4 regions of the Streptomyces sp. NPDC012769 genome follow, and region 1 is predicted to be linked to each of the others. Evidence: riboswitches for the same ligand, from Rfam matches in the RefSeq annotation. Region 1 holds a riboswitch; each other region holds the start of a gene.
The links. A riboswitch is a leader RNA that binds a small molecule or an ion and turns the genes downstream of it on or off. The one in region 1 is predicted to bind cyclic di-AMP.
Positions count from the first base shown of each region.

Region 2: another riboswitch for cyclic di-AMP. It lies ahead of ACFY7C_RS25195 (M23 family metallopeptidase); the one in region 1 lies ahead of ACFY7C_RS34105 (transglycosylase family protein).
Region 3: another riboswitch for cyclic di-AMP. It lies ahead of ACFY7C_RS04925 (peptidoglycan DD-metalloendopeptidase family protein); the one in region 1 lies ahead of ACFY7C_RS34105 (transglycosylase family protein).
Region 4: another riboswitch for cyclic di-AMP. It lies ahead of ACFY7C_RS16020 (C40 family peptidase); the one in region 1 lies ahead of ACFY7C_RS34105 (transglycosylase family protein).

Region 1 covers NZ_JBIBCP010000008.1:161,075-163,947, reverse strand. The annotation lists gene eno (phosphopyruvate hydratase) at 1-1,016, opposite strand, end outside; gene ACFY7C_RS34105 (transglycosylase family protein) at 1,289-1,987, opposite strand; cyclic di-AMP (ydaO/yuaA leader) riboswitch at 1,991-2,163, opposite strand; gene ACFY7C_RS34100 (transglycosylase family protein) at 2,421-2,873, opposite strand, start outside.
Region 2 covers NZ_JBIBCP010000005.1:21,064-23,936, forward strand. The annotation lists gene ACFY7C_RS25190 (aldo/keto reductase) at 1-430, opposite strand, end outside; gene ACFY7C_RS25195 (M23 family metallopeptidase) at 481-1,578, opposite strand; cyclic di-AMP (ydaO/yuaA leader) riboswitch at 1,590-1,737, opposite strand; gene ACFY7C_RS25200 (PP2C family protein-serine/threonine phosphatase) at 1,950-2,873, opposite strand, start outside.
Region 3 covers NZ_JBIBCP010000001.1:1,103,747-1,106,619, reverse strand. The annotation lists gene ACFY7C_RS04930 (tyrosine-protein phosphatase) at 8-805, opposite strand; cyclic di-AMP (ydaO/yuaA leader) riboswitch at 1,174-1,332, shown strand; gene ACFY7C_RS04925 (peptidoglycan DD-metalloendopeptidase family protein) at 1,337-2,317, shown strand; gene ACFY7C_RS04920 (SGNH/GDSL hydrolase family protein) at 2,479-2,873, shown strand, end outside.
Region 4 covers NZ_JBIBCP010000003.1:144,996-147,868, reverse strand. The annotation lists gene ACFY7C_RS16030 (ATP-dependent Clp protease proteolytic subunit) at 1-290, shown strand, start outside; gene ACFY7C_RS16025 (hypothetical protein) at 298-603, shown strand; cyclic di-AMP (ydaO/yuaA leader) riboswitch at 918-1,117, shown strand; gene ACFY7C_RS16020 (C40 family peptidase) at 1,121-1,597, shown strand; gene ACFY7C_RS16015 (ATP-binding protein) at 1,605-2,036, opposite strand; gene ACFY7C_RS16010 (VOC family protein) at 2,325-2,744, shown strand; gene ACFY7C_RS16005 (hypothetical protein) at 2,806-2,873, shown strand, end outside.

The DNA of each region.
Region 1 (2,873 bases):
ATCTGGTTGACCTTGACCAGGAGGGCGTTCGCGGAGCCCTCCTCGATGCCGCGGGCGAGGCGCTCCGGGTTGGTGACGAACAGGTCGTCGCCGACGAGCTGCACCTTGGTGCCGAGCTTGTCGGTGATGGCCTTCCAGCCGGCCCAGTCGTCCTCGAACAGCGGGTCCTCGATGGAGACCAGCGGGTACGCGGCGACGAGCTCCTCGTAGTACTCGGTCATCTCGGCGGCCGAGCGGGACTTGCCCTCGAACTCGTACGAGCCGTCCTTGTAGAACTCGGAGGCGGCGACGTCGAGCGCGAGCGCGATGTCCTTGCCGGGCACGTAGCCGGCCTGCTTGATGGCCTCGAGGATGAGGTCGAGGGCCTCGCGGTTGGAGCCGAGGTTCGGGGCGAAGCCGCCCTCGTCGCCGAGGCCGGTGGACAGGCCCTTGGTCTTCAGGACGGACTTGAGGGTGTGGTAGACCTCGGTGCCCCAGCGCAGGGCCTCGGAGAAGGACTCCGCGCCGATCGGCGCGATCATGAACTCCTGGATGTCCACGTTGGAGTCGGCGTGCGAGCCGCCGTTCAGGATGTTCATCATCGGAACGGGCAGCAGGTGCGCGTTCGGGCCGCCGAGGTAGCGGAAGAGCGGCAGGTCGGACGCCTCGGAGGCGGCGTGCGCGACGGCGAGGGAGACGCCGAGGATGGCGTTGGCGCCGAGCGAGGACTTGTCCGGGGTGGCGTCCAGGTCGAACATCGCCTGGTCGATCAGGCGCTGCTCGGTGGCGTCGTAACCGACCAGCTCGGGGCCGATCTGCTCGATGACGGCGAGAACGGCCTTCTCCACGCCCTTGCCCTGGTAACGGTTGGGGTCACCGTCGCGGAGCTCGAGGGCCTCGAACGCACCGGTGGAGGCACCGGACGGAACGGCAGCACGGCCGGTGCTGCCGTCGTCGAGGCCGACCTCGACCTCGACCGTGGGGTTGCCTCGGGAGTCCAGGATTTCCCGGGCTACGACGACGTCGATGGACGGCACGAGCATCTCCTTCTGGGATGTGACGCTGGGTGTGACGCATGCGGCAAGGTCTCGTTCGCCTTGCGACAAGAGCCTAACCGCCCGGGGGCCTCCGACCGGCCGGGCGCCCGCCCCCTGGGACGAAAAAGGACCCAAGGGCATGCATCAAGGGACGAAAGACCCTTACCTACTCACCAGTAGGAGGCGGAACGGGGAAACCCCGGCCCGGAGCGCACGGGGGAAGGGCGCTCCGGGCCGGGGTGGTCACCGCGGGGAGGGGAGGCGTGCCGGGCTCACTTCAGGTGAAGCTGCTGGCCCGGGTAGATCAGGTCGGCGTCCTGGACGATGTCCTTGTTGAGCTCGAAGAGCTTCTCCCAGCCGCCCTTGACGCCGTGCGCCTGGGCGATCTTGCTCAGCGTGTCACCGGCGACGACCTTGTACTCGCCGTCACCCTTCTTGACCTTCTTGCCGGTCGGGGTGGTGACGGTCTGCTTCGACTCGCTCTTCTTGGCCGTGCCCTTGGGCGCGGTCTTCGGAGCGGTGCGCTGCTCGCTGCGGGTGGTCGGCTGCTCGGCCTTCCGCTCCGGCTGCGCCTGCTCGGCGGAGCCGCCGTTGTAGGCGGCGCCGGAGAGGCCCACGCCGCAGCTCGGCCACGCGCCCTTGCCCTGGCCCGCGAGGACCTTCTCGGCGATGGCGATCTGCTGGGACTTGGAGGCCTGGTCGGCGGTTGAGGCGTAGGCGGTGCCGCCGTACGCGGCCCAGGTGGAGGCCGAGAACTGCAGGCCGCCGTAGTAGCCGTTGCCGGTGTTGATGGACCAGTTGCCGCCGGACTCGCACTGGGCGACGGCGTCCCACTCGGAGGCGGTGGCGGCCGAGGCGGAGGTGGCACCCATCAGCGGGGCCGCGACGGCGACACCGGCGGCACCGGCGAGCGCGATGGCGCGGGTGGCCTTGGAGGAACGACGGTGTTTGCCCTTGCCGGAAAGCAGCATGGAATTCTCCCTCACCGACGCCTGCGAGGTGAGCTGTCGGGTTCGGGCTGTGAGCTGCCCGGCCGCGTGACCAGCACGCGGCTTCACCCCAAGCCGGCTGTCGGCAGCCCTTTTCGGGCGGCCGGGGCCGGCACTTACCTTGGGTCCCCCGCTCCTGCCTTCGGCGCTTGCGCGACGACTGTTCCCGTCGACCGGCGGCAGGATTCGGCGTTCCGGTCGGAGGGGCCCGCGGTGGCGAGCGGTCACGACCGTAGACACACACCCGGGGGAAGTTCAAAACCCATCAACCCGGAAAAATCGCCCCTACTTGCACTCCGTCAGACGGTGTTTGTGCAGGTGAGGGGCGACGCGAGCAAAGTTTGCGGACGTGACACGCCCGTTCGACAAGAGAGACCCATGTCTCACTCGCACAGAACGGACATTAGCCCCTGAACTACCCCCCGATCGGGGGCGATTCGGGCAGCAACTCCAGGCTCTGACCAGGGAGGATGAGATCCGGGTCGGACCCGACCGTCGCCTTGTTGGCGTCGTAGAGGGCGCTCCAGCCGCCAAGGAGGCCGTTCTCTCGCGCAATGCCCGACAGACTGTCACCCGGCTTGACGGTGTATTCATCCGCCTTGTCCGACTCGTCACGGGTCGCGCCGTCCTTCGCACCGTCAGCCGGGGCGGCGTGACGCCCGGATTCGGCGCCGGTGTCCGTCATGCCCGGTTCTTCTGGCGCGGCGTCACCCCGGTGCTTGCCGGTGCCGGGGGCGGTCGCGTCCGGCGTGCCGGGCGTACCGGGCGTAACGGAGGTGTCCGGCGTTACGGGCGTACCGGGCGTCACGGAGGTGCCGGGGGCCGGGGAGGAGCCGGGGGTCGCGGGCGCGGTCGGGGATCCGGTCGA
Region 2 (2,873 bases), on a different contig from region 1:
CCAACTGGTCGAGGGCGGTGACGATCTCCTCGACGGGCACGGACTCGTCGTCGAAGTGCGTGTAGTAGAGGTCGATGTAGTCGGTGCCGAGGCGGCGCAGCGACTCCTCGGCGGCGGCCTTGATGGTCGTGGCGCTCAGGCCCTTGTACTGCGGGTGGGCGCCGACCTTGGTGGCGACGAGGACGTCGGAGCGGTTGCCGCGGGAGGCCGTCCAGCGGCCGATGACGGTCTCCGACTCGCCGCCCTCGTTCCCCTCGGCCCAGGCGGAGTAGACGTCGGCGGTGTCGACGAAGTTGCCGCCGGCGGCGGCATAGGCGTCGAGGACGGCGAAGGACTGCGCCTCGTCGGCGCTCCAGCCGAAGACGTTGCCTCCGAGGGCGAGCGGGAAGACGTGCAGGTCTGAAGTGCCCAGCTGGCGAAGAGAGGTCATGAGTCGGTCAACCCCCCGCGCCGCCGGGCGTATTCCGTTTCCGGCCGGACTCAGACGGTCAGGCCCTTGGAGCGGAGCCAGGCCGCCGGGTCGATGCCGTCGCCGGACGGGGTGTGGACCTCCAGGTGGAGGTGGGGGCCGGTGACGTTGCCGGTGGCGCCGACGCGGCCGATGGTCTCTCCGGTGCCGACCGACTGGCCCGCGCTCACCGTCATCGACGACAGGTGCGCGTACCAGATCTCCGTGCCGTCCGCGAGCTCCAGGACGATCCGGTAGCCGTACGAGCCGGACCAGCCCGCCGACTTCACGGTGCCGCCGTGGACGGCCTTGACCGGGGTGCCGGTGGGGGCGGCGAAGTCCAGGCCGGTGTGGTAGCCGGAGGACCACATCGAGCCGGACTCGCCGTAGGTCGAGGTGAGCGTGTACGAGGAGGTGGGCATCGCGTAGGAGGCCGCGAGCCTGGCCAGGCGCTCGGCCTCGGCCTTCGCCGCCGCCTCCTCCTCCGCCTTCTTCTTCGCCTCGGCGGCCGCCTGCTCCGCCGCCTCCGCCTTGGCCTCGGCCTCGGCCGCCGCCTTCTCGGCCGCGGCCTTCTCCGCGGCCGCCTTCTCGGCGGCGTCCGCGGCGGCCTGCTGCTGCTCGGCCTGCTGGAGGATGCGGGCGCGCAGCGCCTCGCCGGCGTCGGTCCGCGTGCCGGTCGCGGAGGCCCCGGCGCCGGAGGCGTCGTCGGCGGTGGTGAAGGTGAGCGCGGTGAGCGGCTGGGTGTTGTTCCCGGCCGCGACCGTGTCGGAGCCCTCCGAGCCCTCGGAGCCCTTGTCGTCCGCGCCGATCAGTGCGCCGACGCCGGGCAAGTCGGAGGCGTCGGGCAGGTCGACGTCCGGCAGCGCTATGGAGACCGGCGGCCTCTCCTGCGCGGTGGCCAGCCCGCCGGCGCCGACCGCGGCGATGACGCCGACACCCAGCACGGTGGAGGAGCGGGCGAAGTTGGACCGCTGCTTGACGACGCGGTGGCGTCCGCCGGAACGGCCCCGGTCCCGCAGGGAGTCCTCGGTGGGGTTCCACTCCTCCCCGTCCGCGCCCGCGGCGCCCGTCGCCCCGGAGGCGTCGAAGTAGTCGAAGGGGGATTGCGGAGCAGGGGTGTTGGAGGCCACGGAGGCGCTCTCCTTTCCTTCCTTCTCGCCTACCGGGTTAGCTGACGGGTTCGGAGCAGGAAGGTCTCCTACGGGCGGTGCCGCATGGGTGCGGTGGGGCCCGATTCACCCCAAGTGGTGGTTCCCCGGTTCCCTTACGGGATTCGGCGCGTGCGCACGGTGCCGTCTCTTGCGACGGCTGGGACGACCGCGCTGCGTTATCGAACGTTAATAGACGTGACCTCCCGATTCCAAGCCGTTCCCCTTGATCATTAGCTGAATTGGTAGGGAAACGCCCGAGTTGATCCCCCTTCAGAAGGGTGTCAGGACCAAACGCTCAAACTGACGTTACGTCAATTGTTATCGGAGTGACACCCTGCCACTACGCCCCGTCACACCCGGGGTCCGCCGCCCGGCGGCACCACCGGCATGGTCCGCCGCCGCTCCGGCTGCCCCGCCGCCGGACGGCTCACCGCGAGCAGCGCCATGTCGTCCGTGGTGCCCCCGCCCGAGTGCCGCCGCACGTCCGCCACCAACGCGTCCAGCAACTCCTCGGGCCCCGGGAAGATCCGCCCCGAGAGCCGCTCCCGCGGGTCGTAGAAGACCCCCTCCGCGTCCCGCGCCTCCGACAGACCGTCCGTGTAGAACAGCAGCGTCGCACCCGGCGGGTACGGCGACTCCTCGGCCCGGTCCGGCCACACCGCCAGGTCCCCCATCCCCAGCGGCAGCGCGGCCTCGCTCGGCCGCAGCACCTCCACACCGCCGTCCGCCCGCAGCAGCAGCGGCTCCGGATGGCCACGGTTGACCACCCGCACCACCCGATCGCCGCCCGGGATCTCCGCGAGCACCGCGGTGGTGAACCCCTCGAACGCGTCGAGCCCGTCGCGCCGCGTGCCCTCCCGGGCCAGCGCCCGCTCGAGCCGCGCCGCCACCCCCTCCAGCGTCGCCTCCTGCTCGGCCGCCTCGCGGAAGGCGCCGATCACCACGGCCACCGCCTCGACCGCGCCGAGGCCCTTCCCCCGCACGTCGCCGACCACCAGCCGCACCCCGTGCGGGGTGTCCTGCACCGCGAACAGGTCGCCGCCGATGAACGCGTCCGCCTGCGCCGCCTCGTAACGGGCGGCGATCTGCAGCCCCCCGATCCGCTCGGCCGGCGTGGGCAGCACCGCCTTCTGCGCCGTCTCCGCGATCACCCGCGCCGAGGCCAGCCGCTCCCCGCTCCGCCGCACCACCCGGCTGATCAGCACCGCCAGCGCCGACACCGTGGCGACCGTCAGCGTCTCCGTCAGCGTGGGGATCTGCGCCACCGTCCCGTT
Region 3 (2,873 bases), on a different contig from region 1:
GCCGGGCTCACGCCCCGTCGAGCAGCCGCTCGCGCAGCAGCTCCCGGGTCTCCGGGGAGAGCCGCAGCCCCTGGGCGAGGTAGGCGTCCACCGAGCCCCAGGTCGCCTCGATCGTCTCGAAGGCGGCCCGCAGATACTCCGCCCGCGCGTCGAACAACGGGCTCAGCAGCTCCATCACCTCCGGCGACATGCCGTCCGGGGCGGTGGAGCTGCGCTGCACCTTGTAGCGGCGGTGCGGCGCGTTCGACTTCAGGTAGTCCTCCTCGATCGCCTCGCGCTCGACGCCGACGGCCAGCAACGAGACCGCGATCGACAGGCCGGCCCGGTCCTTGCCCGCGGCGCAGTGCATCAGCGCCGGCACGCTGTCCTCGGCCATCGCGTGGAGGATGCGGCTGTGCTCGGAGGTCCGCTGGACCATCATCTTCCGGTAGGAATCGGACATACGGGCAGCGGCCTTGCCGTCGCCGAGCAGCTCGCGCAGCTGGGCCAGGTCGCCCGAGCGGACGAGCGCCCAGAACTCCTTGCCGTCGGCCGGGTCGCTCAGCGGTATGTTCACGTTCCGCACGCCCGGCAGCTCCACGTCCGGCCCCTCCACGCGCCGGTCGGCCTCGTTGCGGAAGTCGAAGACCGTGTGCAGACCCAGGCCGGCGAGGAAGGCCGCGTCCTCGGCGGTGGCGTGCGCCAGGTGGCCGCTGCGGAAGAGTCGTCCCGGGCGCACGGTCCGGCCGTCCACGGTCGGCAGCCCGCCCAGATCGCGGAAGTTGCGTACGCCGGTGAGCTCGGGCTCGGTCGTCGCTTGCGTCACGGTTGCTCCTGGTCTCGAGATCGGTTCCCGGGGCAATCATCCAGGTGGGAGACCCCCTGCGCACCCCCTCGGGCAGGAATGGGTGTTCTGTCCGAATTGAGGGTTTAGATATAACGCGCCCTGATTGCAGGGGAGATGGGGATCCCGGCGTGAGCAGCGTCATAGAGGTGACGGACCGTTGCTGATCGTCTTTTCCAAATTCCCTTCTGGAAAGGGAAATCGAGGGGCCGTCATCCACGGAGGGTGACCGGAATTCCGGACGGATATCCCGGAATCGCGAGCCTGGCGAAAACAGTGGCTTGTTCCCGTCGACCCCCCTCGTCTAGCGTCGCGCTCAATCCGGACGGACCGCCTAATCCTGCCGCCGCCCGGAATCCGCACCGACCCGTACGAGGCAGGAGCGGGGGACCCAGGTAGTACGCCGATCCCTCGAAGAAGGATGGCTCGGGGTGAAGCCGCGCGACCGCGCGGCCGGACATCTCCAGTCCGAACCCGACAGCTCACCTCGCAGGCGACGGAGAGGAATTCGCCATGCCCGCGAAGGGTAAGCACCGCCGTCCCAAGGTCAACCCGATCACCCGCGGGTTCGTGGCCGCCGGTACCGGAGGCGCCGTCGTCGCCCTCCCGCTCATCGGCGCCACCGGCGCGCACGCCGCCGAGAAGGCCGCCCCGACCACCACCCCGCAGCAGGCCGTCGCCGCCGCGACCCCCGCCAAGGCCCCGGCCGCGGCGACCGCCGGCAAGAAGGCCGCCCCGAAGACGTACACCGTCGTCCGCGGCGACTACCTGTCCAAGATCGCCGACGAGCACGACCTCGCCGGCGGCTGGCAGAAGCTCTACCGCGACAACCGTCAGGTGGTCGGCGACAACCCCTCGCTGATCCTTCCCGGCATGGAGCTCACGCTCGGCGCCAAGTCCACCGCCAAGGCCCCGGCCGCCAAGCCGAAGGCCCCCGCCAAGGCCGCGCCCAAGCCCAAGGCCGCCGCGAAGTCCTCCGGCGACCAGCAGCGCGCCTCGCGTGCCGCCGAGCGCTCCTCGGACACGGGCTCCGCCGCCTCGGCGTCCACGGCTTCCTCGTCGTCCTCGTCCTCGTCCTCCGCGACCTCCTCCGGCTGGGTCGCCCCGGTCGCCGGCGGCATCTCCACCCCGTACCGCGCCTCCGGCTCCATGTGGTCCTCCGGCTACCACACCGGCGTCGACTTCATCGCCTCCTCCGGCACCACCATCCGCGCCGTGGGCCCGGGCACCGTCCACTCCGCCGGCTGGAGCGGCGCCTACGGCAACGAGGTCGTCATCCGGCACGCCGACGGCACCTACTCGCAGTACGCCCACCTCTCCTCGCTGTCCGTCTCCGCCGGCCAGTCCGTGAGCGGCGGCCAGCAGATCGGCCTCTCCGGCTCGACCGGCAACTCCACCGGCCCGCACCTGCACTTCGAGATCCGCACGGGACCGAGCTACGGCTCCGACGTCGACCCGCTGGCCTACCTTCGCCAGCACGGCGTGGGCATCTGACGCCCCGTCCGACACCACGTCCGCCCCGGGCCCGGCACATCGCGTGCCGGGCCCCCGGCGTATTCCGGCTTGGGACAATCTTTATCGGTGGCGTATGTCACCCGGCGTCAACCCCTCTTACGGTCGCGTAGGTCACATCGGGAGAGGAAAGATGTGCTCCCGTGGCAGACGATTCGACATCAAGAGACAAGAACGCATTCGGGTCGTACGCGGCGATCGGTGACAGCTTCACCGAGGGCGTCGGAGACCCCGGGCCCGACGGGACCTTCGTCGGCTGGGCGGACCGGTTCGCGGTCCTGCTCGCCGACCAGCTGCCGGAGCACGACGCCTTCCGCTACGCCAACCTGGCCGTACGGGGGCGCCTTCTGGACCAGATCGTCGTGGAGCAGGTCCCGCGGGCGAAGGAACTCGCCCCCGACCTCGTGACCTTCTGCGCCGGGGGCAACGACATCATCCGCCCCGGCACCGACCCCGACGACGTCGCCGAACGCTTCGAGCGCGCCGTCGCCGACCTGACGTCCGCCGTCGGCACCGTCATGGTGACGACCGGCTTCGA
Region 4 (2,873 bases), on a different contig from region 1:
CGGGTCGGCGGCTCACCCTGCCGGGTGCCCGGATCGTGCTTCAGCAGCCCAGCCTCGACGAGCCGTTGCAGGGGCAGCCCAGCGATCTCGACATCCACGCGCGGGAATTGCTGCGGCAGCGCGCCCTGGTCGCCGGACTGCTCGCGGAGCACACCGGCAAGGACCGCGAACGCGTCGACGCCGACATCGACCGGACCACCGTGCTCGACGCGGCGGGCGCGCTCGCCTACGGCCTGGTGGACCACGTGGTCGAGGGCCGCCGCGGGCCCGTCGGCGCCGGGAAGGAGTGAGCCCGCCGTGCTCCCGGAGCTGCCGCCGCTGCCCGCACTGACCCGCGCCGAGGGCGAGTTCGTCGACGCGTACCTCGAAGTCCTCGACCTTCTGGGCCGAATCAATCCATCCAGGACCTCGCATACCTATGGGGCACTGCGCGCGGCCCAGGCCCTGGTCGGGCGCGCGGCGGCGCTGCGCGACGCGCTGACGCTCATGCATCTGCGGGGCGAGAGCGAGGTGCACGCCGACACCTTGGCGCGTGCGCTGCGGACGTTGGACGGAGAGCGCCGATCGGGGCGCGTCACCGTCCCGGGAGACCAGGCGAGTTGACAGTGCCGCGTGTCGTGTCGAGGTCCACTCGGGGCACCCGGACCGCAGAAACCCTCCCTCGTTCGGCGTAGTCGATGTATCGACATGGAACTCAGGTGAGTTGCGCAACGGGTGTACGCATCTGGCGCAATAGGGCGTTCCACCCCTGGTGACGGGCTCGCCGGGCAAACATCGAAGATCACGAAACCTGACTGTCCACCCGAATGGATCAGTCGTGAGGAGCCTCACAAATCGCCGTTTCAGCTCGGATTTGGGCCAGGCTGTGGGTCAAGATCCCTGTCGACGACAAGCCCCCGCCACCCGAGGCGGGGCGGTCCGGGCGGACGCCGAGTCCTGCCGCCGTCCCGGACGTCTGGTCGACAGGAGTGGATCGGCAGGAGTGGAGGACCCGAGCAACACGGGACGACTCGCACGGTGCGGGGCGTTCCTCGGGGTGAAGCCGCAGCCGCGGCCGGGCATCTTCGCCTGCCCGAACCCGACAGGTCATCCTTCACAGGCGGCTGACGAAGGGTTGCGCATGACTGCGCAGATTCATGTCCCGTCCCTGCTGTCCCGGGCCGGAGCCGTCTCGGCTCTCACCCTCGCCGCCGTCGGCGGCACGCTGCTCGCCCCAGGAGCGGCGCCAGAGGCCCAGGCCGCGACCTCACACGCCAACACGGCCCTGAGCATCGCCGCCTCGAAGAAGGGATCGCCCTACAAGTACGGAGCCTCGGGCCCCAGCAGGTTCGACTGCTCGGGCCTCACCCTCTACTCGTACAAGAAGGCGGGCAAGACGCTGCCCCGCACCGCGCAGCAGCAGTACAACAAGACCCGGCACATCTCCGCGTCCAGCCGGCAGAAGGGCGACCTCGTCTTCTTCCATTCCGGTGGAAGGGTGTACCACGTCGGCATCTACGCGGGAAACAACAAGATCTGGCACTCACCCAAGAAGGGGTCGTGGGTGAAGCTCGACCGGATCTGGTCGTCGAAGGTCCTCTACGGCCGGGTCGGCTGACCTGTCCTCAGCCGGGAACCGCCGCCGGCCAGGGCAGGTCGATCCACACGGTCTTCCCGCCCTCGGCCGTCGGCGTCACCGACAGCCGGCCGCCCGCCTCTGCGGTCAGGGAGCGGATGATGACCATGCCGCGGCCGTTGTCCTGCTGGACCGCCGCCGGAAGGCGACGGGGCCAGCGCGGATGGCTGTCGGTGACGCCGATGCGCAGCAGCTCGTCCCGCTCCAGGCGGACGTCGACCGTGAAGGTGGGCGACTGCCCGAAGGTGTGCTGCACGGCGTTGGTCGCCAGCTCCGAGACGATCAGCCGGACCGCGTCCGCGGTGTCGGTCCCGCTCTCGAGTCCCCACGAGGAGAGGACCTCGGCGACGTGTCGCCGCGCGGCCGAGACCGAAGCGGGATCGCTCGGCAGCGTGACGGTTGCTTCCAGGTGGTCTGCCATGGCGACGCTGTCCCTTTCCCGCCGGGCCGGGCCCGGATTGCGCTTCGCGTCAGAGTGCCACCGATCGTGCCGCCCTGGACGGCGATCCACCGGCATATACGGATATCTGTCGCCCGAAGCAGTGAATGGTCCGACGGGCGAGCGGATCGCGCCCCGGAGCGCGATCCGGCTCGCGGCGCGGCTCGCGACCCGGCTCGCGAGGACAAAGGGGAAGGAGCGGTCGACAGGGACGGGCCGGGAGCCCGACTCGCCACGCCTGCACGGGCCTTGAGCGGGCACACGCACCGTATGACCGTTCCCAAGACGCCCGTCCTCGTCCTCGACTGCAGCGATCCCGAGCCCCTCGCCCGCTTCTACGCCACCCTGCTCGGCGCCACCGTCGCACCGGCCGACGGCGACCCCGATCTGCTCCTGCTCCACACCCCCGACGGCCCCGCTCTGGGCATCCGCCGCGACCCGGGCCAGGCACCGCCGAGCTGGCCGCGCCCGGAGGACTCCCAGCAGGCCCATCTGCGGATCCTCGTGGCCCCCGACGCGCTCGACGAGGCCGAACGGGAGGCGATCTCCCTCGGCGCCCGCCCGGTGGCCGCCGAACAGAACGGCACCCGGCTGGACCGGCGCACCGACCTGCGCCGCTACACCGACCCCGCCGGGCACGCCTTCGTCCTGGCTCCCGCGCACGGAGCCCCGGACCGCGTTTCACCCTGACGGGGCGGGGCAGCCGCGTACACACCCGTCCCCACCCCGAACGGAAGCCAGGAGGGTGATCATGAGCCGTCACGAGCGCCGACGCACACTGCCCGCGGACCGGCCGCCCCGGACCACGCCGTCCCAGGC